Regions from separate parts of the Streptomyces sp. NPDC005775 genome, predicted to be linked through region 2. Evidence: riboswitches for the same ligand, from Rfam matches in the RefSeq annotation. Region 2 holds a riboswitch; each other region holds the start of a gene.

What was found. Region 2 has a riboswitch for cyclic di-AMP ahead of ACFYPA_RS21050 (transglycosylase SLT domain-containing protein). Riboswitches for the same ligand answer to the same signal wherever they lie in the genome.
Positions count from the first base shown of each region.
Region 1: linked by a shared signal. The riboswitch ahead of ACFYPA_RS30080 (transglycosylase family protein) and the one ahead of ACFYPA_RS21050 (transglycosylase SLT domain-containing protein) in region 2 are both predicted to bind cyclic di-AMP.
Region 3: linked by a shared signal. The riboswitch ahead of ACFYPA_RS19665 (M23 family metallopeptidase) and the one ahead of ACFYPA_RS21050 (transglycosylase SLT domain-containing protein) in region 2 are both predicted to bind cyclic di-AMP.
Region 4: linked by a shared signal. The riboswitch ahead of ACFYPA_RS32560 (M23 family metallopeptidase) and the one ahead of ACFYPA_RS21050 (transglycosylase SLT domain-containing protein) in region 2 are both predicted to bind cyclic di-AMP.

Region 1 is NZ_JBIAIU010000015.1:141,896-149,005, reverse strand. Features, by position in the region: gene ACFYPA_RS30095 (DUF501 domain-containing protein) at 1-319, opposite strand, end outside; gene ACFYPA_RS30090 (septum formation initiator family protein) at 384-854, opposite strand; gene eno (phosphopyruvate hydratase) at 967-2,247, opposite strand; gene ACFYPA_RS30080 (transglycosylase family protein) at 2,557-3,288, opposite strand; cyclic di-AMP (ydaO/yuaA leader) riboswitch at 3,293-3,464, opposite strand; gene ACFYPA_RS30075 (transglycosylase family protein) at 3,766-4,716, opposite strand; gene ACFYPA_RS30070 (cytochrome P450) at 4,822-6,135, opposite strand; gene ACFYPA_RS30065 (nucleoside triphosphate pyrophosphohydrolase) at 6,145-7,110, opposite strand, start outside.
Region 2 is NZ_JBIAIU010000009.1:10,196-17,305, forward strand. Features, by position in the region: gene ACFYPA_RS21035 (GMC oxidoreductase) at 1-735, shown strand, start outside; gene ACFYPA_RS21040 (carboxymuconolactone decarboxylase family protein) at 831-1,310, opposite strand; gene ACFYPA_RS21045 (dihydrodipicolinate reductase) at 1,307-2,386, opposite strand; gene ACFYPA_RS21050 (transglycosylase SLT domain-containing protein) at 2,613-3,494, opposite strand; cyclic di-AMP (ydaO/yuaA leader) riboswitch at 3,500-3,685, opposite strand; gene ACFYPA_RS21055 (ABC transporter ATP-binding protein) at 3,982-4,815, opposite strand; gene ACFYPA_RS21060 (FecCD family ABC transporter permease) at 4,845-5,894, opposite strand; gene ACFYPA_RS21065 (iron ABC transporter permease) at 5,891-6,973, opposite strand.
Region 3 is NZ_JBIAIU010000008.1:22,073-29,182, reverse strand. Features, by position in the region: gene ACFYPA_RS19690 (FAD-dependent oxidoreductase) at 1-1,135, shown strand, start outside; gene ACFYPA_RS19685 (SHOCT domain-containing protein) at 1,328-1,738, opposite strand; gene ACFYPA_RS19680 (hypothetical protein) at 1,913-2,284, opposite strand; tRNA gene ACFYPA_RS19675 (tRNA-Met) at 2,790-2,863, shown strand; gene ACFYPA_RS19670 (PP2C family protein-serine/threonine phosphatase) at 3,053-4,240, shown strand; cyclic di-AMP (ydaO/yuaA leader) riboswitch at 4,513-4,667, shown strand; gene ACFYPA_RS19665 (M23 family metallopeptidase) at 4,679-5,842, shown strand; gene ACFYPA_RS19660 (aldo/keto reductase) at 6,121-7,065, shown strand; gene ACFYPA_RS19655 (PrsW family glutamic-type intramembrane protease) at 7,080-7,110, opposite strand, start outside.
Region 4 is NZ_JBIAIU010000018.1:27,334-34,443, forward strand. Features, by position in the region: gene ACFYPA_RS32555 (pitrilysin family protein) at 1-1,056, shown strand, start outside; cyclic di-AMP (ydaO/yuaA leader) riboswitch at 1,285-1,453, shown strand; gene ACFYPA_RS32560 (M23 family metallopeptidase) at 1,466-2,296, shown strand; gene ACFYPA_RS32565 (GntR family transcriptional regulator) at 2,516-3,223, shown strand; gene ACFYPA_RS32570 (HPr family phosphocarrier protein) at 3,412-3,693, opposite strand; gene ACFYPA_RS32575 (GNAT family N-acetyltransferase) at 3,868-6,768, shown strand; gene ACFYPA_RS32580 (DUF5998 family protein) at 6,850-7,110, shown strand, end outside.

The sequences.
Region 1 (7,110 bases), on a different contig from region 2:
AGTCCTCGTGCGCGGCCCGGTAGGCCGCGGCCAGCTCGGGGTCCGTGGCGAGGCGCTCGGTCATCTCCTTCATGACCCCGTTCGCCTCCAGCGTGCCGATCGCGGAGGCCGCACGCGGGCACGTCAGGTAGAACGTCGTCGGGAACGGCGTGCCGTCCTCCAGCCGGGGCTGGGTCTCGACCACGTCCGGGTTGCCGCACGGGCAGCGGTGCGCGATCGCGCGCAGCCCGCGCGGCGGGCGCCCCAGCTGCTGCTGGAAAGCGGCGATGTCCGCGTCGGTGGGCGCGGTGGACTCGGTCTGGGGAGGGGGCGTTTCCATGCCTGCCTAGGGATCTGATCGGACTGCTCGAACCACGGTTCTGCAGAGGTGAAGGGGATACGGCTCAGCCGCGGTCGGCGCTGTCGACGCCGTCCCACAGGTTGGAGTGCCAGGGCCGGTCGGTATCCTCCGGCTTCCCGTCGCGCTCCTTGACCGCGTCGGGGTCGACCACGGTGTAGCCGGTCTCCCCGGGAAGAAGGTAGTGCAGGTGCTCGCGGGCCAGCCGCTTGACGTACGCGTCGTCCTGGAGCCGCGCCTTCTCGTCGCGCAGCTCCTCGGTGCGGGCCTCGGCCTCCTGCGCCATCCGCTCCTGGTCGGCGATCTCGTCGCGCTGTGACACGTACTGCCGCATCGGGTACGCGAGGGCGACGATCAGCGAACAGACGATCAGGGCCAGGAACGCGGCCCGGCCGGTGAGCCGGGAGCGGCGGGCCTGCCGGCGGTTCTGGGAACGGTAGACGCGGGCCGCGGTCTGCTCACCGAGCAACCGCAGCCGGGTCGCGGTGGAGAACCGGTCCCGGTCCTTCGCGGCCATGTCTCCGCCTCCCCATTACGCACGTCCGTCCCCGCACACGGTACGGGACCGAGTGCGGGGACGGACGGAGGCCGGGGCACTTGACCCCGCCGGGCTTTGCCGGGCCTGTGTGTCAGCCCTTGAAGCGCGGGAACGCCGAGCGGCCCGCGTACACCGCCGCGTCGTCGAGGATCTCCTCGATGCGCAGCAGCTGGTTGTACTTGGCGACACGGTCCGAGCGGGCCGGGGCGCCGGTCTTGATCTGGCCGCAGTTCACGGCGACCGCGAGGTCGGCGATGGTGACGTCCTCGGTCTCGCCGGAGCGGTGCGACATCATGCACTTGAAGCCGTTGCGCTGGGCCAGCTCGACGGCGTCCAGCGTCTCGGTCAGCGAACCGATCTGGTTGACCTTGACGAGCAGGGCGTTGGCGGAGCCCTCCTCGATGCCACGGGCCAGACGCTCCGGGTTGGTGACGAAGAGGTCGTCGCCGACGATCTGCACCTTGGCGCCGATCTTGTCGGTGATGACCTTCCAGCCGGCCCAGTCGTCCTCGTACAGCGGGTCCTCGATGGAGACCAGCGGGTACGCGGAGACGAGCTCCTCGTAGTACTCGGTCATCTCGGCGGCCGAGCGGGACTTGCCCTCGAACTCGTACTTACCGTCCTTGTAGAACTCCGAGGCGGCCACGTCGAGCGCCAGCGCGATGTCCTTGCCCGGGGCGTAGCCGGCTTCCTTGATGGCCTCGACGATGAGGTCCAGGGCGGCGCGGTTCGACTCCAGGTTCGGCGCGAAGCCGCCCTCGTCACCGAGACCGGTCGACAGGCCCTTGGTCTTCAGGACCTTCTTCAGCGTGTGGTAGACCTCGGCGCCCCAGCGCAGGGCCTCCGAGAAGGACTCCGCACCGATCGGCGCGATCATGAACTCCTGGATGTCCACGTTGGAGTCGGCGTGCGACCCACCGTTGAGGATGTTCATCATCGGGACGGGCAGCAGGTGCGCGTTCGGGCCACCGAGGTAGCGGAACAGCGGCAGGTCCGAGGCCTCGGACGCGGCGTGGGCCACGGCGAGCGAGACGCCGAGGATGGCGTTGGCGCCGAGCGAGCCCTTGTTCTCCGTGGCGTCCAGGTCGAACATCGCCTGGTCGATCAGCCGCTGCTCGGTCGCGTCGTAACCGACGAGCTCCGGGCCGATCTGCTCGATCACGGCGAGGACGGCCTTCTCGACGCCCTTGCCGTGGTAGCGGTTGGGGTCGCCGTCGCGAAGCTCAATGGCCTCGAACGCGCCGGTGGAGGCGCCGGACGGCACGGCAGCACGGCCCGTGCTGCCGTCGTCGAGGCCGACCTCGACCTCGACCGTGGGGTTTCCGCGGGAGTCGAGGATTTCCCTGGCTACGACGACGTCGATGGACGGCACGAGGCATCTCCTTCTGGGATGTGACGCTGGTGGTGCAGGGTCGCTTTGGCCTTGCGCCAAGAGCCTAACCGGCCGGGCCGCCCCAACCGGCCGACCGCCCGTCCCCTGGGACGAAAAAGGACCCAAGGGCAGGCACAGCGGGGCAAACGGCCAGAATTTTACTGGCTAGTAACTACAACAGTTGAACGCTCACCGCCGAAACCGGCCGCCGCACCTCCCCCACACACCGGGGCCCCGGACCAGTACGCACGGGGGGAAGGTGCGCACCGGGCCGGGGCGGCCGGAGAGTTCAGCGAGGAGGGATCGCGACTACTTCGTCAGGTGGAGCTGCTGACCCGGGTAGATCAGGTCGGCGTCCGTGACGATGTCCTTGTTCAGCTTGTAGAGCTGCTCCCAGCCACCCTTGACCTTGTGGGCGGCGGCGATCTCGCTCAGGGAGTCGCCGGTGACGACCTTGTACTCGCCGTCACCCTTGGCGACCTTCTTGCCGGTCGGGGTGGTGACGGTCTTCTTCGGAGCGGCGGCGCGGTCCGAGCGGTTCGTGGCGGGGGCCTCGCTGCGCTCGGCCTTCTTCGGCTCGGCCTTCTGGGCCGGCGCCTCCTGCTTCGGGGCGGTCTCCGTCTTGGCGGCGGAGGAGCCGGTGTCGACACCCGGGTCGACACCGTCGTTGCTCAGGTTGCCGGCACCGGCACAGGACCAGGCGCCCGGGCCCTGCATGTCGAGGAGCTTCTCGGCGACAGCGATCTGCTGCGACTTGGTGGCCAGGTCGGCGCGGGCCGCGTACTGCGTACCGCCGGCGGCCGCCCAGCTGGACTGCGAGAACTGCAGACCGCCGTAGTAGCCGTTGCCGGTGTTGATGGACCAGTTGCCACCGGACTCGCACTGGGCGACGGCGTCCCACGTGGAGACGGAGGCGGCGGACGCGCCGGTCGCACCCATCAGGGGCACGGCGATGGCGGCACCGGCGACACCGGCGAGCGTGGCGATACGGACGGCCTTGGACGGGCGACGGTGCTTGTTGCCCTTGCTGTTGAGCAGCATCGAGACTTCTCCTCACCGACGCCTGCGAGGTGAGCTGTCGGGTTCGGGCCAAGTGAGTTGCCCGGTCGTGCGTCCTAGCGCTCGACTTCACCCCAAGCCGGTCCTGATGCGTCCTGTGACGATCGAGCCCGGCGCTTACCTGGGTCCCCCGCTCCTGCCTACGGCGCTTTACGCGTCTGTTCCCTTCGACCGACGGCAGGATTCGGCGTGACGATCGACGGGGCCCGCGGTGCGAGCGGTTCCGACCGTAAACACACTCAACCCGCATATCCAAAGATAGACATACCGCATAAACAGCCCTTACTTGCACCCCAGGGACCCCTGTTTGCGCAGGTGGGGACGGATGCGACGGGACCTCCCGGACAAGACACGCCAGTTCACGCAAAGAGACCCATGTCTCACTTGGTCAAAAGTGGGACATAGGCCTCTTAACTACCCCAAATTTCGAGGTATTTTCAGCTAATGATCAGACCGCACTCATTCGGCCCCCACGCCCAGATCGAGGCTCTGGCCAGGCAGGATGAGGTCCGGGTCGGAACCCACCTCCGCCTTGTTCGCCTCGTACAGGGCCGCCCACCCACCGGTCAGCTTCTGTGCGTCAGCAATCGCCCAGAGGTTGTCGCCCGAGCGAACGGTGTACGTGCCGTCAGCAGCCGGAATTTCGGTGTCGCGTGCGTCACCGTCACCTCGCGAGGCATGCCGCCCCGCGTCCCGGTCACTGACGCGGCCGCTCTCCCGGGCCCCCTCGGGGGCCGGCGTACCGCGGTGCTTGCCGGCCTTCTGCTGACCGCCGGAGGGGCCCTCCCCGGCATCGGAGGCTTCGTCCGCGGGCTCGGTGGAGGCGGTCGCGGAGGACGTGGCCGACGGGGACGCGGAGGCGTCCGGCTTCTCGCCCTCACCCTTCGACCCGTCTGCCGGCGCGGCCGGCGCCTCCGGTGACGCGTCGTCCGACGCGGTGGCGTCCCCCGAGGGATCGGCACTCGCGGACGGGTCCGCGCTCCCGGCGGGGTCGGCGGACGGCGTGCTGCCCGGATCCACACCCGGCAGACCGGTGTCCACGGCCAGCCCCGAGATGACCGCACAGCTCGGCCACGCCTTCGGCCCCTGGTCGTCCAGGACCTTCTCCGCGACGGCGATCTGCTGCGAGCGGCTGGCGAGGTCCGCGCGCTCGGCGTACGACTCGCCGCCGTACGACTTCCACACCTCCTGGGAGAACTGCAGTCCGCCGTAGTAGCCGTTGCCGAGGTCGGCGCTCCACATACCGCCGCTCTCGCACTCGGCCACCCGGTCCCAGGTCGAGGCGTCGGCGGCGTGCGCACCTGCCGCGCCGAGCAGCGGGATGGCGATGGCGGATCCGGTCACGCCTGCGGCGACGATGATCGCGGGTGCCTGCCGAGGGCGACGGTGTCTGCCGTTCGCGGAGCCCATGGGGATGCCTTCCGTGTGACTGACGAGTGACTGGTGAGTCGAACGGTGAACCTAGCGGGACTCGAACGTGTGTCACAAGTCGATGCAGCAGAGATCACGTGAAAGTCACAGTGTTGACAGAGTGTCACCTTTGGCGAGGGCCGGCCCCGGCGTGAACTCCACCGGCAGCGTGCGCAGTCCGCGCATGATGAGCCCGCCACGCCACCGCAAATCGGCAGGTTCCCCCGCAAGTCGCAGGTCGGGGAGGCGCTTCAGGAGGGTGGCGAGGGCGGCCTGCCCCTCCAGCCGGGCGAGCGGCGCTCCCAGGCAGTAGTGAATGCCGTGACCGTAACCGAGGTGCTGGTTGTCGCGCCGGGAAAGGTCGAGCGTGTCCGGCCCGTCGAAGCGTTCCGGGTCCCGGTCGGCAGCCGCGAGCACGACGAGCACCGGGTCGCCCGCGCCAATGCGTTCACCGCCGATCATCAGCGCCTCGGTGGCGTACCGCCAGGTCGCGAGCTCCACCGGACCGTCGTACCGCAGCAGTTCCTCCACCCCGGTGGCCAGCAGCTCCGCCTCTCCGGCGGCCAGGGAACGCTGGAGCCGCTCGCGCTGCTCCGGGTGGCCCAACAGGGTGTGGACACCGTTGCCGATCAAATTGACCGTGGTCTCAAAACCAGCAAATAGGATGATAAAGGCCATCGCGGCGGCCTCGTTCTCCGTCAGGTGTTCACCGTGGTCGCTCGCCCGGATCAGCCCCGAGATCAGGTCGTCCCCCGGGTTCTCACGTTTGCGGTGGATCAGTTCGAGGAGATAGCCCCGCATCTTCTTCACCGAACGGGCCACCCCGCCGCGAGGGCCGCCACCGTGGCGGATCATCATGCCCGCCCAGTCGCGGAAGTCGTCCTGGTCCTCACGCGGGACGCCGAGCAGGTCGCAGATCGCGTAGATGGGGAGCGGGAAGGCGAACTCGTGGATGAGGTCCGCCTCGCCCTTCTCGATGAACCCGTCGATGAGCCGGTCGGTCAGCTCCTGCACACGCGGTGCGAACTCAGCGATGCGACGCGGGGTGAACGCCTTGGACACGAGCCGGCGCAGCCGGGTGTGGTCGGGCGGGTCGATGTTCAGCAGATGCGTCATCAGCTCCGCCTTGCGCTCGCCCGGGATGCCCGTCTTCCCCTTGGCGTGCGCGGACTCCGCGTGGTGCGCCGGGTTCTTGGACAGCCGGTTGTCGGCGAGGGCCTCCCGGGCGTCCGCGTACCGCGTCACCAGCCACGCCTCGACCCCGCTGGGCAGGGTGGTGCGGTGCACGGGGCTGTGCTCGCGCAGCCAGGCGTAGGCGGGGTACGGGTCGGTGGCGAACTCCCACGTGAAGAGTTCGGGCGCGGGCGGCGTCGCGTGCGCGGGGCAGCCGGCGGGGGCGGGGTCGGAGCTGTCGTTCACCCTCCGACGCTATCCGCCCGTCCCGTGCGGCTGGCGGACGCCCTCCGCCGCCCGGATCGCGTCCCGGTACGCACGCCCCGCGGCGCGCAGGGAGGCCTCCGGGTCGATGCCGTCCTCCTGGGCGCGCACGGCCAGCGCGAGGAGCCGGTAGCCGATGTCGTCGCCCTCGGCGCCGTCCTCGTTGCCGCCCTGGGGGAGCGCCACGTCGAGTCCGGCGGTACGGACCCGGCTCGCGAGCTTCGCGGCGAGCGCCAGGGCGGGCTGGCCGAGCGGCACGCCGTCGGTGACGGACTCGCGCTGCTTCTCGATGGCCTTCGTCCGCAGCCAGTGCGCGTGGACGTCCTCCGGCGTCTCGGCGGTCTCGTCGCCGAAGACGTGCGGGTGGCGGTGGATCAGCTTCTCGACGAGGCCGGCCGCGACGTCGTCGACGGAGAACGGCTCCTCCTCGTCCTCCTCGGCGATGCGCGCGTGGAAGACGACCTGGAGCAGTACGTCCCCGAGCTCCTCGCGGAGCTCCTCGCGGTCGCCGTCCTCGATCGCCTCGACGAGCTCGTACGCCTCCTCGATGGCGTACTTGGCGAGGCCCTTGTGGGTCTTCTGCGAGGTCCAGGGGCATTCGAGCCGGATCCGGTCCATGACCTGGACGAGGTCGAGCAGCCGGGCGCCCGGGAGGTCGTACGAGCCGGGCAGCAGCTCCAGGTTCGGCATCCGCACCCGCCCCGAGCCGGCGAGCCGGGCCAGCCCGTCGGTGAGCGGCTGATTGCCCTCGCCGCCGGTGAGGATGACGACGGTCCCGCCGCCGGCGCACGCGTCCACAAGCTCCTGCGCGTCGGGCACGCCGGGCGTGACGGTGACGCCCGCCTCGCGCAGGTACGGCAGCTGCGGCTGGCCCGGTTCCCCGCAGTGCACCCGGTCGGCGGCGTGCAGGGTCTGCCAGGCGGGCCAGGACAGGAGTCCGGGCGCGACGCGGTGGCT
Region 2 (7,110 bases):
GGCTATACGGTCGCCATCGACGAACTCCGCACCGACGGGAGCGTCGTGGCCGCCAAGACCGTCACCGCGGACAAGGTGTTCTTCGCCGCGGGCAGCGTCGGCACCAGCAAGCTGCTGACCCGGCTGAAGGCCACGGGCGCGCTGCCCGGTCTGAGCGACGAGGTCGGCAGGGGCTGGGGCGACAACGGCAACGTCATGTGCGGCCGCGCCAACCACCTGTGGGACCCGACCGGCGCGGTCCAGTCGAGCATCCCGTGCGGGGGCATCGACAACTGGGACGCCGGGGGTGCTTTCGCCGAAGTCGCACCACTGCCGACCGGGATCGAGACCTTCGCCTCGTTCTACCTGTCGATCACGAAGAACCCGCACCGCGCACGGTTCTCCTGGAACGCCGCCACGGGCAAGGTCGACCTGGACTGGCAGACGGCCTGGAAGCAGCCCTCCATCGACATGGCGAAAACGATCTTCGACAAGATCAACGCCAAGGAGGGGACGATCTACCGGACCGACCTGTTCGGTGTCCACAAGATCTGGGGGGACCACCTCACCTACCACCCGCTCGGCGGCGCGGTCCTCGACAGGGCCACCGACAACTACGGCCGTCTTCACGGCTATACGGGCCTGTACGTCATCGACGGCTCGCTGATCCCCGGCAACACCAGCGTCAATCCGTTCGTCACCATCACGGCCCTCGCCGAACGGAACATCGAGAAGATCATCGCCACCGACCTGTGACGGCGCTGGCCGAAGGAGCGAACCTTCCAGTAGGAGGCGGCGGGCAGGCCTCCTACTGGACGCGCGCAGCGACCGGGCCCCGTCGGGCGGCGCGTTCAGTGCCCCGGCAGCACGCACACGGCGTCGAGTCCCAGCACGTGGTTGAGCCGGCCGAACGCCAGCCAGGAGCCGATGCTCATGCTCAGCTCGACGATCTCGTGCTGGCTGTAGTGCGCGGTCATCCGGGCCCAGAACGCGTCGTCCAGGCCGTGGTGGTCCAGGGCGTACCGCTCGGCGTACTCGGCCGCCAGCCGGGTCCGGTCGTCGAAGGCGCCGGTGGTGCGCCAGTCGCTCACCGCCGCGGCGAACTCCTCCTCGACCTTGTGACCGTCGCGTTCGGTGCGCCAGTCCAGGCAGAAGAGACAGCCGTTGATCTGCGCGATGCGCAGCCTGGCCGCCTCGAACTCGCGGAGCCCGAGCGTCGTGTGCTCGTACACCGACAGCGAGAAGCCGGCGGCGGCCATGCCGATGCCGGGGACCATGTCGCCCCATACGTAGCCGATCGGCTCCTGGCCCTCGGGGATGTCGATGATCATGACTGCTTCCTTCCGAGTCGGCCGGCTGCGGGGCGCAGGGGGACGTCGAGCGCGTCGTAGAGTCCGGGTTCCGCCTCCACCAGCCAGTCGATGGCGTTCACCAGCCGGCCGACCGCGGTGGCGTTGCCGCCCGCCGAGCGGTTCTCGCCCTCGTCGGTGGCCTCGACGGTGACCTCGATGCGTGGGCGCCCCTCGATGATCACCCGGTGGGCACCGGCGCCGTCGGGCGGCGACGGCCAGTCCGGGGCACACAACGGATGGATACGGGTGATGTGCTCGATGACGATGCGGGGCTCGCCCTCGACGATGCCCTGGACCTCGAAGCGGACCGCGCCCTGGGTGCCGGCCTCGAACGCGCCCATCGTCCTGGTGGTGACGGTCGTCTCGAGCGCCCGGCGGGACATGGTCTCGCGGATGTCGTCCAGCTCCACGCCCAGGGCCCGGGCCATCAGGCGTATCTGCCCACCCCACACCATGGTCGGGACGGAGGCCGCGAGCATGAGGGGTTCGTACTCCATGGGGTGCCCCATGCCGATGAGGTGGCGGACCGAATCGGGCTGGTCGTACGTGGAGTAGTCGAAGATCTCCTGGCAGCGGATCGCGTCGATCGTGGTGCCGAGTCCGCTGATGAGCAGGGGCAGGACGTCGTTGCCCCAGCCGGGGTCGACGCCGGAGACGAAGAGCGAGCCGCCGCCACCGGTGACGGCGGCGAGCACCGGTTCGCGCAGCTCGGCCGGGGCGCTCCGCTGGTCGTAGAGCGCGTACAGGGCGGGGGTGACGACGACGGCGCCCCCTGCCACGGCCCTGGTGATGTCGGCCAGGGCCTCATCGGGGCGGATGTCGCCGGAGGCCGCGTACACGACGGCGCGCGGGGCGGTGGCGAGCACCGCGTCGACGTCGTCGGTCGCGGTGACGCCCAGATCGCGGTCCAGCCCGGCGAGGGCGCCCGCGTCGCGGCCCACTTTCGCGGGGTCGTGGACGAGTACGTGCGCGAGTTTCAGGGCCGGATGGGCCTCGACCGCGCGGATGGCCGCGCGGCCGACATTGCCGGTACCCCAGACCACCGTGGAAATCATGCGGCGGAGGGTAGCGCGCGGGATGAAAGGTTCATAGTGCCATCGCGCACCGGGTTGGGAGTGGGCCGGCGATGACCTCGCGTCCGCAGTACGCGGGTCCGGGACCGGGAGGAGCCGGCCCGTGCGGGGCAGGGCCCGCGTGGCATGACAACAGGGGTGGAAGGGAGCGGGTCAGCTCCCTTCCACCCCTGTTCACGGCTCCCCGCGCGGCGGGACCGCGGTGGGGTCAGTACGCCCCGAAGACGTTGTCGATCGAGCCGTACGTGGCGGCGGCGTAGTTGCACGCGGCGGTGATGTTGGCGACGGGGTCCAGGATGTCCAGCGAGGTGCCGGGCACGTGGAAGGCGTCGAACGTGGGCTGGATGACCTGGAGGAGCCCCATGGACGGGGTGCCCGCGACGGCGTTCGAGTCCCAGTTGTTGACGATCTGCGGGTTGCCCGAGGACTCGCGCAGGATGTTGCGGTGGATGCTGTCGTAGCTGCCGGGGATGCCGTGCTCGGCCATGACGGCGAGCGACTCCTTGATCCAGCCGTCGAGGTCGTCGGTGTACGCCGTCGCGGTCTGCGCGGGGGCGGTCGAGGCGGTCTCCTCCGCGACGGGCGTCACGGTCGTCCGCTGGGAGCGGTCGGCGCGGTCGGTGCTCTCGGCCCGGTCTGCCGACGGCTGCGAGGCGCTGCCGGACGTGTTCTCCGCCTTGAATTCGCTCTTGGTCGCGGCCTTGGGGGCGGCGGCCGTGGACTTGGCGCCGATGGTCAGCTTCAGGCCCGGGTGAATCAGGTCGGGGTTGCCGCCGACCACGTTCCGGTTGTCCTTGTACAGCTGCTCCCAGCCGCCACTGAGGGAATGCCCCCGGGCGATCTTGGAAAGCGAATCGCCGGAGACCACGGAATAGGTGGTGGACTCGGCCTTCTGTGCGGCAATTTCCTTGCCGGCCACGGAAGTCGGCGCTGCGGTCTTTTCCGCGACGACCGACTTGACCGGGGCGGCGGAAGCCGATCCGGCAGTCAGCAGGGGGAGCGCGAGAACGGCTCCGCCCGCGCTCACGGCGATGAAACCGCGCGTCAGGGTGCTGGACTTGAAACGACGGTGGTGACCCTTGATGGGCATGGCGCTTTTCCTCTCCGCCGCCTGCGAGGTGAGCTGTCGGGTTCGGACTGGAGATGTCCGGTCGCACATGGCGACTTCACCCCTAGCCGCTCCGGATTTCCGGACCGGCGGCAAACCTGGGTCCCCCGCTCCTGCCGTACGTGAGTGGTGTCGGGTTACCGGACGGCGGCAGGATTCGGCGTTCCATCCGGATTGACGGTGACCGTAAGCGAGAAAGGCAGAGCGAAACAAGCCCGGAATTCGTGATCACAATTGACGCGCAAGATCAATCAAAGGAAATGTGCGACACCGGTCACATCGGCGCGGGCCGACTTTCTTGGGACATCTGGGAACCGGCCCTTCCGGTTCCGCGTCCGGGCCGGGAAACGTGACGCTGGCCACTGTGTCCGAAAGGGGCGTTTTGACGGTTTCAAGGACGCGTGACCCGAAGGAGCGCAGCCCTCGTCCTGCGCTTGTAATTAATGCGACAAATTACTCTATTTGGACATTACGAAACGGCTGAAGGCTGCGTGGTGACGGCGGCACGGCTGCGCGCCACCACGACCGGAGAACCGTCGCCCGGGGCGGACAGGATGTCCGCGTCGAGCGCGTACAGCTCCTTCACCAGGGCCTCGTCGACCGTCTCGCGAGGGGCGCCGCGGGCGATGACGCGGCCGGCCTTCATGGCGACGAGCAGGTCGGCGTACCGGGCGGCGGCGGCGAGGTCGTGCTGGACCATGACGACGGTGCGGCCGGTGGCCGCGACCTCGCGCACGAGCTCCAGGACCTCGACGGCATGCCCGAGGTCGAGGGCGCTGGTCGGTTCGTCCAGCAGGACGACCGGGGTCTGCTGGGCCAGCACCATCGCGAGCCAGCAGCGCTGGCGCTGACCGCCGGACAACCGGTCGAGGCGCTCCCCCGCCAGTGCGGTGGTGCCGGTGGCGGCGAGCGCCTCGCGTACCGCCTGCTCGTCCTCGCGCGACCACTGGCGCAGCAGCCCCTGGTGCGGGCTGCGGCCGTAGCGCACCAGACCGGCGACGGTGACCGCCTCGGGGGCGCGCGGCGACTGGGGCAGCAGGGCGACATGGTGGGCGGCCCTGCGCCGGCCGGTCTCCCAGATGTCCGTGCCGCCGATCAGGACCGTGCCGGACTCGGGGCGGTGGAGCCGGGCGACGGTCCGCAGCAGGGTCGACTTCCCGCAGCCGTTGGGGCCGACGATCGCGACCACCTGCCCGGCGGGGACGGTGAGGTCGACGTTCTCGACGACGGGACGGCCGGGGTATCCGGCGTGCAGGCCACGGACTTCGAGGCCCGCCTTCGTACCGGTCGGGTTCTCGGTCATGTGCGGCTCGCTTTCTCGGTCATGACGGTTCACGCTTTTCCGGCGGCCAGGTCGGGCCGCAGCAGTACCCACAGGAGGAAGGGGCCGCCGAGGACGCTGGTGACGACCCCGACGGGCAGTTCGACCGGAGCGGCGACACGTCCGATCGCGTCGGCCGCGGCGATCAGCGCGGCTCCGGTCAGCGCCGAGCCGGTGACCGGGACGCGGGTGGGACCGGTCAGCCGCTGGGCGAGGATCGGGGCAGCGAGCGCCACGAAGGCGATGGGGCCGCCGACCCCGACGGCCGTACCGGCCAGCAGCACGGCCAGGCCCAGCGCGACGGTACGCACCCGCCGCAGGTCGACTCCGAGGGAGCTCGCCACCTCGTCGCCGAAGCGCAGCAGTTGAAGGCGGTGGCCGGCCGCCAGTGAGAGCGGGACGAGGAACAGCAGGGCCACGGCCAGTGGCATGCCGGCGTCCCAGTCGCGGCCGTTGAGGCTGCCGACGGCCCAGAGGAACACGCCGCCTGCCGTGTTGTCGTTCTCGCGCGACATGATGAGGTCGCTCACGGCGCCGATGAAGGTGGAGACGCCGATCCCGGCCACCAGCAGTCGGTAGCCCGCGCTGCCCGCTCCCCCGGCGCACAGGACGACCACGACAGCCGCGCCCACGGCACCGATCGGACCGAGCCACCAGTTGCCGACCATGCCGGTGGCGGAGCCCGCGGCGGCGGCGACGACGGCAGCGGTGGCGCCCTCGTTGACACCGACCAGGTCCGGCGTGGCGAGCCGGTTGCCCGCCAGGGTCTGGGTGAGACAGCCCGCGATGCCGAGGGCGGCGCCGACCAGCAGGCCGGTGAAGACGCGGGGCAGCCGGAAGTCCCGCACGATCATGACGGTGCCGGCATCGCCGGTTCCGAGCAGTCCCGAGAGGGTCTGCGACAGGCTCATGCCGGTCGAACTCGCCATGACTCCCAAAGTGATGAGGACGGCGAGCAGCGGGAGCAGCAGTGCGGCGGCGAGCGCGCTGCGCCGCGGGAGGAGCCAGGACAGCGTTCCGGTGCGGAGCACGACGCTGTCGGGCGGGGTCACGTCCGTCATGCCGGGACTCCCGCCGTGGACAGCCGGGAGGAGCGGGCGATCCACACCAGCAGGGGGCCGCCGACGAAGGCGAGCAGCACGCTGACCGGGGTCTCCCAGGGCCGGATGACGATCCGAGCGAGGACGTCCGCGATGATCATGATGTCGGCCGCGATCAGGGCGGACAGGACCAGTTGTGCGGCCATCCGGGCTCCGGCCAGCGCCCGGGCGGCGTAGGGCGCGAACAGTCCGAGGAAGGCGATGGGCCCGGCCACGGCGACGGCGCAGCCTGCGAGCAGCGAGACGGCCCCCGCCACGACGAGCCGGATCCGGCCCGGGTGGTGGCCCAGGGAGCGGGCTCCGTCGTCCCCGAGTCCGAGCGCCGCGAGCGGGCGGGCGCAGCCGAGGGCGGTGAGCAGACCCACCGCGATCAGGGGCAGGAGGGGCAGCAGGTCGGAGATCTCGATACCGGCGAGCGAGCCGATCGTCCAGTAGCGGTAGGTGTCGAAGGTCGACTGAGTACCCAGCAGGACGTACGAGGTGAGCCCGTGGAAGGTCGCGCCCAGCGCCGATCCGGCCAGAACCAGCCGCAGCGGGGATCCGCCGCCGCGTCCGGACGCGGCGAACAGGAGGACCGCCGCGCTCGCGACCATGCCTCCCGCCAGGGCCCAGACCAGCAGCGAGGCGGGTGAGTCCGCACCGAAGAAGGTGAGCCCCAGCACCACGGCGAAGGCGGCTCCCGAGTTGACGCCGAGCAGCCCCGTCTCGGCGAGGGGGTTGCGGGTGGCGGCCTGCAGGAGACACCCGGCCGTCCCCAGGCACGCTCCGACCAGGACCGCGGCGAGCGTGCGCGGCAGGCGTACGTCCACGACGGCCAGGCGCAGTTGCGCGTCCGCGCGGGCGGCCGGGTCGCCGACGAGGTAGTCCCAGGCTCCGCCCGCCGAACTGGACCCGGTGCCGATGAGCAGGGACAGCAGGACGAGGGCCGGCAGCAGGAGCACGAGACCGGTGGCCGCCCACACAGCGGCGCGTCCCTCCCGTGGCGGGATTTCGGCGGGGCGGGCTCCGGTGACGGGGCGTCCCCCTTGCACGATCGACATATGGTTAGCCTAACCTAAGTACACCGGACGGTCGGCGACGGGTCCCAGGGCTCCGCCCTGCCCTGAAACGGCGTCAATCGCCGTGCCCCGTCCCCCGTCGGCGCGGCGGAACACCCGCCCGGACCGTCCTCATCACT
Region 3 (7,110 bases), on a different contig from region 2:
CTGGTTCGCCGAGCGCCCGCCCGAGCGCCCGGGGGACGAGGACCTGGTCACCGTCCAGACACGGCGCATCGTGCTGGAGGCCGCGCTGCACGATGCGCTCCACCGCGAACAGGCAGTCGACATCCGGCTCGGGGAGCCCGCCGAGGGGCTCGTCGTCGACCGGCACGCCGAGGTGCCCCGAGTGGCAGGGGTGCGGTCGCGCACCGGGCGGCATGACGCCGATCTGGTGCTGGACGCCGGCGGGCGGCGCTCCCCGGTGCCGGGCTGGCTGACCGAGGCGGGCTGCCGGGACGTTGTGGTGGAGAACCACCGCACCGGGATCGCGTACTTCTGCCGCTGGTACCGGCTGCGCCCCGACGGGCCGAGGGGGCCGGGGCGGGTCAAGGCGGGATCGGTGGCGGCCTTCGCGGTCGGCGGGGTGTTCCCGTCGGACAACGGCACCTTCGCGGTCTTCCTGACCGTGTCCACCGCCGACCCCACCCGTGGCGCACTCCTGGACCCCGAGGTCTTCGAACGGGTGGCCCGGACCTTCCCCGCCGTGGCCGCGTGGCTGGACCTGCGGCCCGACGTCGAATCCCAGGTCCTCGCTATGGGCGGCCTCGACAACCGCTGGACCGCGCTGTGCGACGCGGCCGGGCCCGTGGTCACCGGCCTGGTCGGGATCGGCGACGCCATCACGCACACCAACCCCACGATGGGGCAGGGCGTGGCGCTGGCACTGTGGGCTGCCCAGTGGGTGGCCGGTCACGCGACGCACGCCGCCGAGGACCCGGCGGCGTTCGCGGCCGGGTACCACCGCTGGGCGGGACGGACCCTGCGCCCCTGGTTCGACGTCCAGGTCGCCATGGACCGCGCCAACGAGGCCCGGCTCGCCCGTCCCGCAAGGCTTTTGCCCGAACCGGCCTCCCCGGCGGCTCGGGCCACGGCCGCCGTGTCCGCCTGCTCCTGGGACGATCCGGTCGTGATGCGGGCACGCGCCCGCATCCGCCATCTCGTCCAGCCCGCCGACGAGGCCTACGGCACCGAGGAGGTGCGCGCCCGCGTGGCGTGCTGGCTCGCGGAGCATCCGGACTTCGCCCCGGGGTTCGACGGCCCCGCCCGTGAGGAGTGGGAGGCCGCCGTACGGCGTACCTGACAAGCCGTGTCACGCGGTGGCACACCTGGCCGTCAGCCGTCAGCCGTCAGCCGTCAGCCGTCAGCCGTCAGCCGTCAGCCGTCAGCCGTCAGCCGTCAGTTCTCCATCGGCTTTCCGGTCTCCGCTGTGCAAGGACGACGGCGTCGGTACCGGCGGTGGAGGGGCCGGTACCGACGCCGGGTGTCCAGGTGGTCAGACGAGGAGCTTCGTCTTCGCCCGCTGGTACTCCTCTTCCGAGATCGCGCCCTTGTCCTTGAGGTCCGCGAGTTTCGACAGGTCCTCGACGTGGCTGCTCTTCGGTGTGCCGTTCCCGTCGGACGTGCCCGCGGCATCTCTCACGTACGCCTTGAAGGCCGCATCACGGTCCTTCGCGTCCTTCAGATCGCGCTGGCCCATGGTTTTGCCGCGGGCGATCACGTAGATCAGAACGCCGAGATACGGGAGTACCAGCGCCAGGATCAGCCAGCCGGCCTTGGCCAGGCCGCCGAGATCGTCACTGCGGAAGATGTCCATGATGACCCGGAACAGAAGGAAGAGCCACATGATCCAGAGGAAGAACCAGAGCATGGTCCAGAACAGGTTGAGCAGGGGGTAATCGTCCATCGGTCCACTCCAGGCGCCGCGTCGAATGACTGATTCCTGTCGAATGACTGAATCTGAAATCAGTCATATCACCGCATTTATGCGTTCGCCCGTTGGAGTTTCCCTTGTTCCGCCAAGAGGGGGAGAGGGGACGGGCGGGCGCGGTGCGACGCGGCGCGGCCTGGAGTGCGGTGGCTACTTCTCCGGCGCGGGGGTGGCGGCGGAGGCCGCGTCGGCGGACCGCTCCGCGGGCTCGGCCGGCTGCGAGGCCGCGGGCGCGGGTGCGATCTCCGCCGCACGTGCGGCCGCGGAGGCCTTTCGGCTGTGCACCAGGATTCCTATGAAGCCCGCGATGAACCCACTGATCAGACCCGATATCGCGTGGTTCAGCGCGTTGACCGATTCGCTGTCCGGAAGGCCGATGGCGGCGTAGTTCACCGCCGCGCTCATCACCGCACCCATCAGGCCGCCGATGACGCCACTGATGACGGCGCCGCGTACGGGTGAGGGCGGGGTGGCCGAGGTGGCCGGGGCAGGGGCAGGGGCGGGGGTGAGCGGTGCGGTCATCGTCGAGGGCCCTCCAGACAGGCTGCGATGAGAGACACGGGAGCGGCCGGCGGAGCGACTGCGCGCTCCAGGGCCTGCTCGCACGGGCAGCCCGCCGGTCCGGGGGATGCAGCAGTTACCTTGCGGCAGAACACGTGTTCCTTGCAACACCTTCTCGTTTCCAACACTTTGACGTTCCGGACGGAGAACACGCAGCGGCCTCCAAGGGATCCACCGGGGCCATTCCGGGTGACCGTCTGGGAGCTGTCCGGGGATGTGGACATGCGTTCGCCTCCCAAAGCGGGCCCGACGCGCTCTTGTTCGAGGTCGCCGACACCGATCCGCCCTCTGGTGCCCGGTGGTTGGGGACGAACGTCCGGTGGACGCGCGCAGGTGTCCAGGTGCTCCGGGAGGGCATGTGGGCGCTGCGCGGTCGAGCAGACCCCGGCTGCCGGGACGTGCGCGCGGGCGTACGCGCCGGGTGGTCTTGAGTGCCTCGAACATGCCGTAGAGTTGTGTTTACCGACGCGGGGTGGAGCAGCTCGGTAGCTCGCTGGGCTCATAACCCAGAGGTCGCAGGTTCAAATCCTGTCCCCGCTACTGAAGAATCAGGCCCGGCATGCATACAGCGTGCCGGGCCTGATTCGTTTTACGCCGTCGGCCCGCCGGGTCGCTCGGTGCGAGCCGCACAGCGCGTACGCGTACCCCCATTGGCCGACGAGGAGTCGCATCGCGATCCCTGCTCCGGTAAGTCTGGGGGGTGGTGCGCGGTACCGTCCGCGGCCGTGGATGCGCCGGGCAGGAGACCAGCAGGTGGGGAAGCGGGAGAAGCGGCGGCGAAGGCGCGCCGGGGGTGTGCGGACCCGCCGGTTCGTCCGGGCGCTCCCTGCCGTGATGATCGTCGGGGGTGTGCTGTTCGATGCCGTGAGCCCACCGAAGTTCACTGCCATCCCCTTGTACGCGGCGGCTCCGCTGATCGCCGCTCCGTTCTTCTCGCTGGCCGCCACCATCGGTACAGGTGTCGCCGCGCTGCTGGCCGTCGTGGGGCTGCGGGCCTACAGCGGCACCCTGTTCCAGGTCGTGCCCGTCATCGAACTGCTCACCGTCCTCACCGTCTCCGTGCTCGCCGTCGTGATCAACGGGGTGGTGCGCCGGAGCAACGAGCAACTGGCCTCGGCACGCGTCATCGCGGAGACGGCCATGCGGGCCGTGCTGCCGACCCCGTCCGAGCGGATCGGCGGGCTGCATGTGGCGGCCCGGTACGAGGCGGCCCAGGCGGACGAGTTCGTCGGCGGTGACCTGTTCTCGGTTACGGACACCCCGCGGGGCGTGCGGCTGGTGGTCGGGGACGTGCGGGGCAAGGGGCTGGACGCCGTCGAGGCGGTGGCGGTGGTCATCGGTGCCTTCCGGGAGGCCGCCGAGGAGGCGGAGACCCTGGAGGATGTGGCGCGGCGACTGGAGCGCGCACTGGCGCGGGAGTCGAGCCGGCGTGGCGGCCTCGACGCGGTCGAGGGCTTCGTCACCGCCGTGCTCGCGGAGATTCCGCCGGGTGAGTCCAGGGTGCGGATCGTCAACCGCGGCCACCCGGACCCGTTGCTGCTGCACTCGGACGGGGCGCTGGAGGTGCTCGGGCCGTCGCTGCCCGCGCTGCCGCTGGGGATGGACCTGGGGGTGTGGCCGGACCGGGCGGACGAGTGGGACCTGCCCGCCGGCGCGACGCTCCTCCTCTACACGGACGGCCTCTCCGAGGCCCGCGACGCCGGAGGGGTTTTCTACGACCCTGCCGAGCGGTTGCGGGGGCGGATCTTCCCGGGGCCGGAGGAGCTCCTCTCCGCGCTGACCGATGACGTGCGCCTGCACACGGGGGGCGAGTCGACGGACGACATGGCGCTCCTCGCGGTCGCCCGTCCCGCCGAGGGGCAGCCGGACCGGCGCAGAACCGTGAAGATCGTCGGACTCGGGGGCGGCGGCGGGTGAGCCCGGCGCCGGAGCGGGCCGGGAACGAGCGGTTGACGCCGATGCCACCGTCCGTAATCGAAGGGCACCCCTCCGCATAACGATTGACGCAACGTCAGAAAATGGGTACCGGATGAGGGGCGATCAACTCGCCCGATTCCACCCGGTTGTGTCCCGTAAAGTCCAGGCCAAAGACGTGAACGATCAGTGGGAACGGCTTGGAATCGGACCCCGGTGTCTATTAACGTTCGATAACGCAGCGCGGTTGTCCCAGCCGCCGTCAGTGGCGGCACCGTGCGCGAGCGCCGAATTCCGCAAGGGAACCGGGGAACCACCTACATGGGGTGAATCGGGCATCTCTGTCTTGTTCGTGAGACGGAGGCACCCGTAGGAGACCTTCCTGCTCCGAACCCGTCAGCTAACCCGGTAGGCGAGAAGGAAGGAAAGGAGTGCGCCCCCGTGGCGTCCAACAAGCCTGCCCCCGAAGCTCCCTCCCGGTTCGGGTCCGAGTACGTCGATGACTTCGCGACCCGGCCCGCCACCGCTTTCGGTACGGAGTACGGGGCCGACTACGCGACCGACTACGGGACCGATCGGGGCAGCGACTTCGGCAACGACTTCCGCGCCGACGAGACCGGGCCCGAGCGGGCCTGGGAGGAATGGAACCCCACCGAGGAGTCCGTCCGCCCCGTCCGCGGCAAGCACCGCGTCGCCAAGCAGCGCAATGGTCTGGCCCGTAGCTCCACCGTCCTCGGCGTCGGCGTCATCGCGGCCGTCGGTGCGGGTGGCATGGCCACCGCCCAGAGCAAGCCGCCGGTCTCCATCTCCCTTCCCGATTCCATCGCGGACAACCTTCCCGACGCCAAGTCCCTCCCCGGCGTCGGCGCACTGTTCTCGGGCGGGTCCGAGGCCGAGGCCCAGGAGGCCGTGGTTGCCTCAGCCCCGCTGACGACCGCCGGCATCACCACCGCCGAGGCCGAGCAGGGCTCCACCGACGCGGGTGAGGCGCTCCGCGCCCGCATCCTCCAGCAGGCCGAGCAGCAGCAGGACGCGGCCGACGCCGAGGTCAAGGCGGCAGCGGAGACGGCCGCCGCCGAGAAGGCGGCCGCCGAGGCGAAGAAGCAGCAGGACGCCGCCGAGGCCAAGATCGCCGCAGAGAAGAAGAAGGCGGCGGAGGAGGCGGCGAAGAAGGCGGAGGCACTGCGCCTCGCCAAGCTCGCCGCCAGCTACGCCATCCCCACCTCCTCGTACACGATCACTTCGACCTTCGGCGAAGCCGGATCGATGTGGTCCTCCGGCTACCACACGGGCCTCGACTTCGCGGCGCCGACGGGTACGCCGATCAAGGCGATCCACAGCGGCACGGTCAAGTCGGCCGGCTACTCGGGTTCCTACGGCTACCGCACGGTCCTGGAGCTGGAGGACGGCACGGAACTGTGGTTCTGCCACCAGTCCTCGATGGATGTCAGCATCGGCCAGAAGGTCACCACCGGTGACACCATCGGACGCGTCGGCGCGACCGGCAACGTGACCGGACCGCACCTCCACCTGGAGGTCCACACCGCGGACGGCACCGGCATCGACCCGATGGCCTGGCTGCGCGCCCGGGGCCTCACGGTCTGAGACCGTTCCCCCGCCGGATTCCCGGCCCCTGAAACCCCGGCAGCCCTGACGCTCACCCCCCGACGTCAGGGCTGCCGGTCTGTTCCCGTTGGTACGTCGCGGCCGTCCGTACGTGCCCGCCCGTCTGTACGCGGCGCTCGTTCCTACGTCGCGGCCGTCCGTACGCGGCGCTCGTTCCTACGTCGCGGCCGTCCGTACGCGGCGCCCGTTCGTACGTCGCGGCCGTTCAGATGTACGGGCCACGGAATAGTGGAGCCGGTGGAAGCGGTTATTCCCCCATGACTTCTCTCCGCAAGCTCGGCTCGTCGAGCCTTCAGGTCTTCCCCCTCGCCCTCGGGGGCAACGTCTTCGGCTGGACCGCCGACGAGGCACAGTCCTTCGCCGTCCTCGACGCCTACGTGGCGGCCGGCGGCAACTTCGTCGACACCGCCGACGCCTACTCGGCCTGGGTCCCCGGCAACGAGGGCGGCGAGTCCGAGACCCTCATCGGCAAGTGGCTCGCCGCGCGCGGCAACCGCTCCGACATCGTCGTGGCCACCAAGGCCGGCGCCCACCCCGCGTACAAGGGGCTCTCCGCCCCCACCATCAAGGCCGCCGCCGAGGAGTCGCTGCGCCGGCTCGACACCGACCACATCGATCTGTATTACACGCACTTCGACGACGAGACGGTCCCGGTCGAGGAGATCATCACCGCCCTCGACCAGCTGGTGAAGGAGGGCAAGGTCCGCGAGATCGCCGCTTCCAACATCAGCCCGCAGCGGCTGCGCGCCTCGCTGGACTTCTCGGAGCGCGAAGGGCTCGCCCGTTACGTGGCCCTGCAGCCGCACTACAACCTCGTCTCCCGGGACACGTACGAGGGCGAGCTCCAGGACACCGCCGCCGACGCCGGGCTCGCGGCCGTCCCGTACTACGCCCTCGCCTCCGGGTTCCTCACCGGCAAGTACCGCCCGGGTACGGCCGTGGAGAGCGCCCGGGCCGGCAGCGCGGGCACGCACCTGGAGTCGGAGCGCGGCCGGAAGGTGCTTGCCGCGCTCGACAGGGTGGCCCAGGAGCGGGATGCGGAGGTCGCGACCGTGGCGCTGGCGTGGCTGGCCGCGCGGCCGACCGTCGTCGCGCCGATCGCCTCCGCCCGTACCGTCGAGCAGCTTCCCGCGCTGGTGGCCGTCGCCGGTCTGCGGCTCACGGACCAGGAGCTGGCGGCCCTCACCGAGGCTTCCGCCTGAGCCGCGCGCCCGGTTTACCCCGGCGGGTTCGTGTAGGGGGGCCGG
Region 4 (7,110 bases), on a different contig from region 2:
GTCTCCCGGCTGGCCAAGGCGCTCGGCCTGGTCGCCGAGGCGCTGCGGGCCCCGGCCTTCAGCGACAGCGAGATCGAGCGGCTGGTGGGCAACCGGCTGGACGAGATCCCGCACGAGCAGGCCAACCCGGCCCGCCGTGCCGCCAAGCAGCTCTCCAAGGAGCTCTTCCCGGCCACGGCCCGCATGTCGCGCCCCCGGCAGGGCACCGAGGAGACCGTGGCCCGGATCGACTCCGCGGCCGTGCGCGCCTTCTACGACGCCCACGTCCGCCCGTCCACCGCGACCGCCGTGGTCGTCGGGGACCTCACCGGCATCGACCTGGACGCGCTGCTCGCCGACACCCTCGGTGACTGGTCGGGCAACACCGCCGAGCCCCGCCCCGTCCCGCCGATCACCGCCGACGACACGGGCCGGGTGGTCATCGTGGACCGTCCCGGCGCGGTGCAGACGCAGCTGCTGATCGGACGCATCGGCGCCGACCGGCACGACAGCGTCTGGCCGGCCCAGGTGCTCGGCACCTACTGCCTGGGCGGCACGCTCACCTCCCGGCTCGACCGGGTACTGCGCGAGGAGAAGGGCTACACGTACGGCGTGCGGGCCTTCGCCCAGGTGCTGCGCTCCTCGGCCCCGGACTCCGCCTCCGGGGCGACGGGCGCCGCGATGCTCGCCATCAGCGGTTCCGTGGACACGGAGTCCACCGGCCCGGCGCTGGAGGACCTGTGGAAGGTCCTGCGGACGCTCGCGGCCGAAGGGCTGACGGACGCCGAGCGCGAGACGGCCGTGCAGAACCTCGTGGGTGTGGCCCCGCTGAAGTTCGAGACGGCGGCCTCCGTCGCGGGCACCCTCGCCGACCAGGTCGAGCAGCACCTCCCGGACGACTACCAGGCGCATCTCTACGCCCGCCTCGCCGACACCGGCACGGTGGAGGCGACGGCGGCCGTCGTCAACGCCTTCCCGGAGGACCGGCTGGTCACGGTCCTGGTCGGGGACGCCGCGCGGATCGCCGACCCCGTCCGGGCGCTCGGTATCGGTGAGGTGTCGGTCGTGACCGGCTGAGCCGAGCGGTCACTTCACCCGATACCCGGGCAAACGGATGGGTCACCGGAAGGTCCTGGCGGAGCGGTCTCCGTCAGGACCTTCCGGTTTGTCTGCTTTGTGGGAGAGGTTGCCCGTCTGCCCTGTGGGATGCGCTACAAAACGGCCTGTCCGTTTGGTGGCGGGAAGTGCCCCCGTCTAGCGTCGGCTCGGCTGTCCGTCACTCGTATGCCGCATCCGTGACGTACCGGGCAGTCATCGCCGAGTCCCCGTCAGGCGCGAGCCAGGGGAGCCGGGGACCCACGTAGTCCCTGGGGTGAATCGGATGCCTGAGCCTCGTGCGAGGCCGGGGGATCCGTAGGAGACCTTCCTGCTCCGAACCCGTCAGCTAACCCGGTAGGCGAGAAGGAAGGAAAGGACCAGCCACTTCATGGCGTTCACCCGTGCCACCGGGAAGCACCGTGCCCCGAGCCGTCTGACGCGCACCGGCGCGAAGGCCGTCGGCATCGCGACTCTGGCCACCACCGGCGTCATCGGAGGACTGGCTTCCCCGGCCCTCGCCGCGGACACCGAGACCCCCGCCGTCAGCGACACCGGCCTCACTCAGATCATCGCCATCGAAGGCACCCTGGCCGAGCGGATCGACGCACAGGCGGACGCCCAGCAGCACCAGGCCGACGTTGCGGAGAAGAAGGCCGAAGCCAAGAAGAAGGCCGAGGCGAAGAAGGCGGAGGCCAAGGCGAAGGCGGCCGCCAAGGCCAAGGCCGCCGCGAAGGCGAAGGCCGCCGCCCGCGCCGAGGAGGCCCGCGAGAGCGCCACCCGCGCCGCCCGCTCCGCCGAGCGCACCCGGCTCGGCTCCTTCCAGCTCCCCGTCGCCGGTTCCTACGTGAGCACGGGCTACCAGTCCAGCGGCTCCATGTGGTCCTCCGGCAGCCACTCCGGCATCGACTTCCACGCCGCGTCCGGCAGTTCCGTCGTCGCCGTGGGCGCCGGTACGGTCGTCGAAGCCGGCTGGGGCGGGGCGTACGGCAACAACATCGTGCTGCGGATGACGGACGGCACGTACACCCAGTACGGCCACCTCTCCTCGATCGGTGTGACCGTCGGCCAGAGCGTCGGCGGCGGCGAGCAGATTGGTCTCTCCGGCTCGACCGGCAACTCGACCGGCCCGCACCTCCACTTCGAGGCCCGCACCACCCCCTCGTACGGCTCCGACATGGACCCGGTCGCCTACCTGCGCGCCCATGGCGTCTCGGTCTGACCGGGACGAAGACTTCTCGGTGAAGGCCCCGGCTCACGCCGGGGCCTTCGTCGTGTCCGCGTTCCGGGACGGTCCGCACGGGCCGTGCCCGAACGGCCGGATGCCAAAAGATATTCATGAATTTCCACCCGCCGTCGGAAATGCGACCGCATTGCAATAGAGTCGCAGGACAGGCGTCGATCGGCCGTGTTTCGCGGGGATTAAGGCGGAGGTTCGGACATGCGCATTCCGGCGCATTCGGTATGCACGGCAATCCGTGAAGACATCGTCTCGGGTGTCTTCGAGCGTGGCAGCCGACTCACCGAGGAGGTGCTCGCACGCCGTTACGGGGTGTCCCGCGTGCCGGTACGGGAAGCATTGCGCACCCTGGAGTCCGAGGGCTTCGTGGTCACCCGCAGACACGCCGGAGCCTGCGTCGCCGAGCCCACCGAGCAGGAGGCCGCCGACCTCCTGGAGGTCCGGATGCTGCTGGAGCCGCTGGGCGCGGCGCGCGCGGCCCATCGCCGTACGGACGCGCACCTGAAGGTGCTCCGCGGCCTGGTCAGGCTCGGCCAGGAGCGTGCCCGCCGGGGAGAGGGCGAGGACCTGCGCTCCCTGGGCGTCTGGTTCCACGAGACGCTGGCCCAGTCCTCCGGCAGCCCCGGCCTGATCGCGCTGCTCACCCAACTACGGCACAAGACCGCCTGGATGTTCGCGATCGAGCACCCGGCCCGTCCGGCCGACTCCTGGGCCGAGCACGGAGCCATCGTCGACGCCGTGGCGCGCGGTGACGCGGAGAGGGCGAGGGCCCTGACCGCCCAGCACGCGGAGCGGGCCACTGCCGCGTACCGTCCGCGCCGCCCCGGCCGGCCGGACACCGCAGCGGCCCGCCCCGACCGGGTGAGGACTTCGCAACATGCCGTAAACACCCCGAGCGGCCGACATTAACAATTGTGCCGTATACAAAGAACAGGCATTCCCTGCGGCCTTTGTTTCCGCTGCCCGAATTCGCCCGGTGAGGCTCTTCGGCGGTCCACGCCTCTTTGCTGAACAAATCTGAACAAAAGAGCCGCGGCTCCCGGTCGGGGGTGCCGCGGCTCTTTCGCAGGAATTCCCGCGTGTGTGACCTGTCCGGGTCAGACGGTCTCCGGAAGCTCGTCGAGCCCCTCGGCGACGAGCTTGGACAGACGGTCCAGAGCGGCTTCGGCGTTGTCGGCCTCGGAGGCGAGCACGATCTCCTCGCCGCCCTGCGCGCCGAGACCGAGCACCGCGAGCATGGAGGCCGCGTTCACCGGGTTGCCGTCGGCCTTGGCGATGGTCACCGGGATGCCGGAAGCCGTGGCGGCACGGACGAAGATGGAAGCGGGGCGGGCGTGCAGGCCCTCGGCCCAACCGACGTTGACGCGGCGCTCAGCCATGGTTCTGCCCTTCACGAATCAATGGTTGTCTAGACCAGTCTCTCATGCAGTGCGCGATGCTCCCGGCCGACCCGCGGACCGCTTACCACCCGCGCCGCACCGTCGCCCGGCCACCCTCAGACTGCCCCGGCCCCGGGCCCCACGCGACCGCTGCCGGAGTCGTACGCTTTGCCCATGCAGCCCTCTCCGGAGCAGAGTCCGCATCACGCCTACCCCGATCACTGGGAGGCGGACGTGGTGCTCCGCGACGGCGGCACCGCGCGCATCAGGCCCATCACCACGGACGATGCCGACCGGCTGGTCAGCTTCTACGAGCAGGTCTCCGACGAGTCGAAGTACTACCGCTTCTTCGCGCCCTACCCCCGGCTCTCCGCCAAGGACGTCCACCGCTTCACCCATCACGACTACGTCGACCGGGTGGGCCTGGCCGTCACGGTGGGCGGCGAGTTCATCGCCACCGTCCGCTTCGACCGGATCGACGCGCGGGGCAGGCCCGCGTCGACCCCGGCGGACGAGGCCGAGGTGGCCTTCCTCGTCCAGGACGCCCATCAGGGCCGCGGCGTCGCCTCGACCCTCCTCGAACACATCGCGGCCGTCGCCCGCGAACGCGGCATCCGTCGCTTCGCCGCCGAGGTGCTGCCCGCCAACAACAAGATGATCAAGGTGTTCCGGGACGCCGGATACACCCAGCAGCGCAGCTTCGAGGACGGCTCCGTCCACCTCACCCTCGACCTCGAACCGACCGCCGAGTCCCTCGCCGTCCAACGCGCCCGGGAACAGCGGGCCGAGGCCCGCTCCGTGCAGCGGCTGCTCGCTCCCGGCTCCGTCGCCGTCATCGGCGCCGGCCGCACCCCCGGTGGCGTCGGCCGCACGGTCCTGCGCAACCTCCTGGGCGCCGGCTTCACCGGCCGCACCTACGCCGTGAACAGCGCGTTCGCCGCCGACCAGGCCACGATCGACGGTGTGCCCGCCCACCGCTCCCTCGGCGAGATCGGCGAACCGGTCGACCTCGCCGTCGTCGCCGTACCGGCCGACCGGGTTCCCGAGGCCGTGGCGGACTGCGGGGAACACGGCGTCCAGGGGCTCGTCGTCCTGTCCGCCGGATACGCCGAGTGGGGGGCCGAGGGCCGCGAACGCCAGCGCGAACTGGTGCGCCAGGCCCGCTCGTACGGCATGCGCATCATCGGCCCGAACGCCTTCGGCATCATCAACAACTCCGAGGCCGTCCGCCTCAACGCCTCCCTCGCACCCGAGCGCCCCGCCTCCGGACGCATCGGGCTGTTCACCCAGTCCGGCGCGATCGGCATCGCCCTGCTCTCCGGGCTCTACCGGCGCGGCGCCGGGCTCTCCACCTTCATCTCGGCCGGCAACCGCGCCGACATCTCCGGCAACGACTTCCTCCAGTACTGGTACGAGGACCCGGACACCGACGTCGCCCTGCTGTACCTGGAGTCGCTCGGCAACCCCCGCAAGTTCACCCGCCTCGCCCGGCGGACCGCTGCCGTGAAGCCGGTCGTCGTGGTGAAGGGCGCCCGGCACAGTGGTTCCACGCCGCCCGGCCACGCGGTGCCCATCAGCCGGATCCCGGATGCCACGGTCTCCGCGCTGATGCGGCAGGCGGGCGTGATCCGCGTCGACACGGTGACGGAGATGGTCGACGCGGGCCTGCTCCTCGCCGACCAGCCGCTTCCGGCGGGCGGACGGGTCGCCATCCTCGGCAACTCGGAGTCCCTGGGGCTGCTCACGTACGACGCCTGCCTGGCGGAGGGGCTGCGCCCGCGCCCGCCCATCGACCTCACCACCGCCGCCACCCCGCAGGACTTCCGGGACGCCCTGGCCGAGGCGCTGGCCGACGAAGGCTGCGACGCGGTCGTCGTGACGGCGATCCCGTGGGTGGGCGAGAACGGAGAGGCGGAGTCGGGCGACGGCGAGGTCCTGGCCACGGCCCTGCACGCGGCGGCCGCGACCGGTCCGGCCAAGCCGGTGGCCGTGGTCCATGTGGAGATCGGCGGCCTCGCCGAAGCCCTGGCCGCCGCGACCAGCACGGTGGCACAACAACGTCCGGCCACGGCGTCGCCCGCCCTCGGGGTACCGGGGCGCCCCGCAGGCCAACCGCCCACCACTCCGGCAGCAACCCCGGCAACCCCGGCCCCCGGCAAGGCTGCCGACGACGCCGCCCCCGACGCCCCCCGCGCCGTCGGACGGATCCCCGCCTACCCCGCCGCCGAACGCGCCGTCCGCGCGCTCGCCGAAGCCGTGCGCTACGCCCAGTGGCGACGCCAGGCCGCCGTACCCGGAAAGGTGCCCGAGTTCCTCGACGACACCATCGACGAACAGGGAGCGGCAGCCCTCATCGACACCCTGCTCGGCCAGGACCCCGATCCGCGCGGCAGGCCTCTGGAACACGACGAGGCGAGCGCACTCCTGGCCTGCTACGGCATCACCGTCCGGCCCACCCTCCCGGCCCCCGGCCCCGAGGAGGCCGTGGCAGCGGCGACACGGCTCGGCTACCCGGTGGCGCTGAAGACGACCGCACCCCACCTCCGCCACCGGGCCGACCTCGGCGGAGTCCGCCTGGACCTCGACTCGGAGGCCGCGCTGCGCCGGGCGTACGGCGAACTGACCGACCTGCTCGGCAAGCCCGCCGAGCTCCGGCCCGTCGTGCAGTCGATGGCCCCGCGCGGAGTCGACACCGTCGTGCGGGCCACCATCGACCCGGCGGCCGGCGCCGTCCTCTCCTTCGGCCTCGCCGGCGCGCCCTCGGAACTCCTCGGCGACACCGCGCACCGGCTGGTCCCCGCCACCGACCGCGACGCCGCCGAACTGATCCGGTCCATCCGGGCGGCCCCGGTCCTCTTCGGCTGGCGCGGCTCGGCGCCCGTGGACACCCCCGCCCTGGAGGAGTTGCTGCTGCGGGTCTCCCGGCTGGTCGACGACCACCCCGAGGTGGTCTCCCTCGCCCTGGAACCGGTGGTGGTCGCCACCCACGGGCTGACCGTCCTCGGAGCGAGCGTCCGGCTCTCGCCGCCCCCGGCCCGGACGGACCTCGGCCCGCGCAGGCTGTCGAACTACTGACCCGCACCGCCCGCCGCACCGTCCCGCCGGGGGGCGGCAGCACGTCCCCGGCAGTCATCAGCCCCCCGTAGGATGGTGCCCATGGCTAAGACCGGTACGACGACCCAGGGGCTGCGCGCGGCGATCGAGCGCAGCGGCTACTACCCGGCCCTCGTGGCCGAGGCGGTGGAGGCCGCCGTGGGCGGTGAGCCGGTCGCTTCGTACCTGGTCCACCAGGAGACGACCTTCGACTCCAACGAGGTGCGCAGGCACGTCACGGTGCTGGTGCTCACGGACACCCGCTTCATCGTCAGTCACACCGACGAGCAGAACGCCGACACCAGCTCCCCGACGCCGTACGCC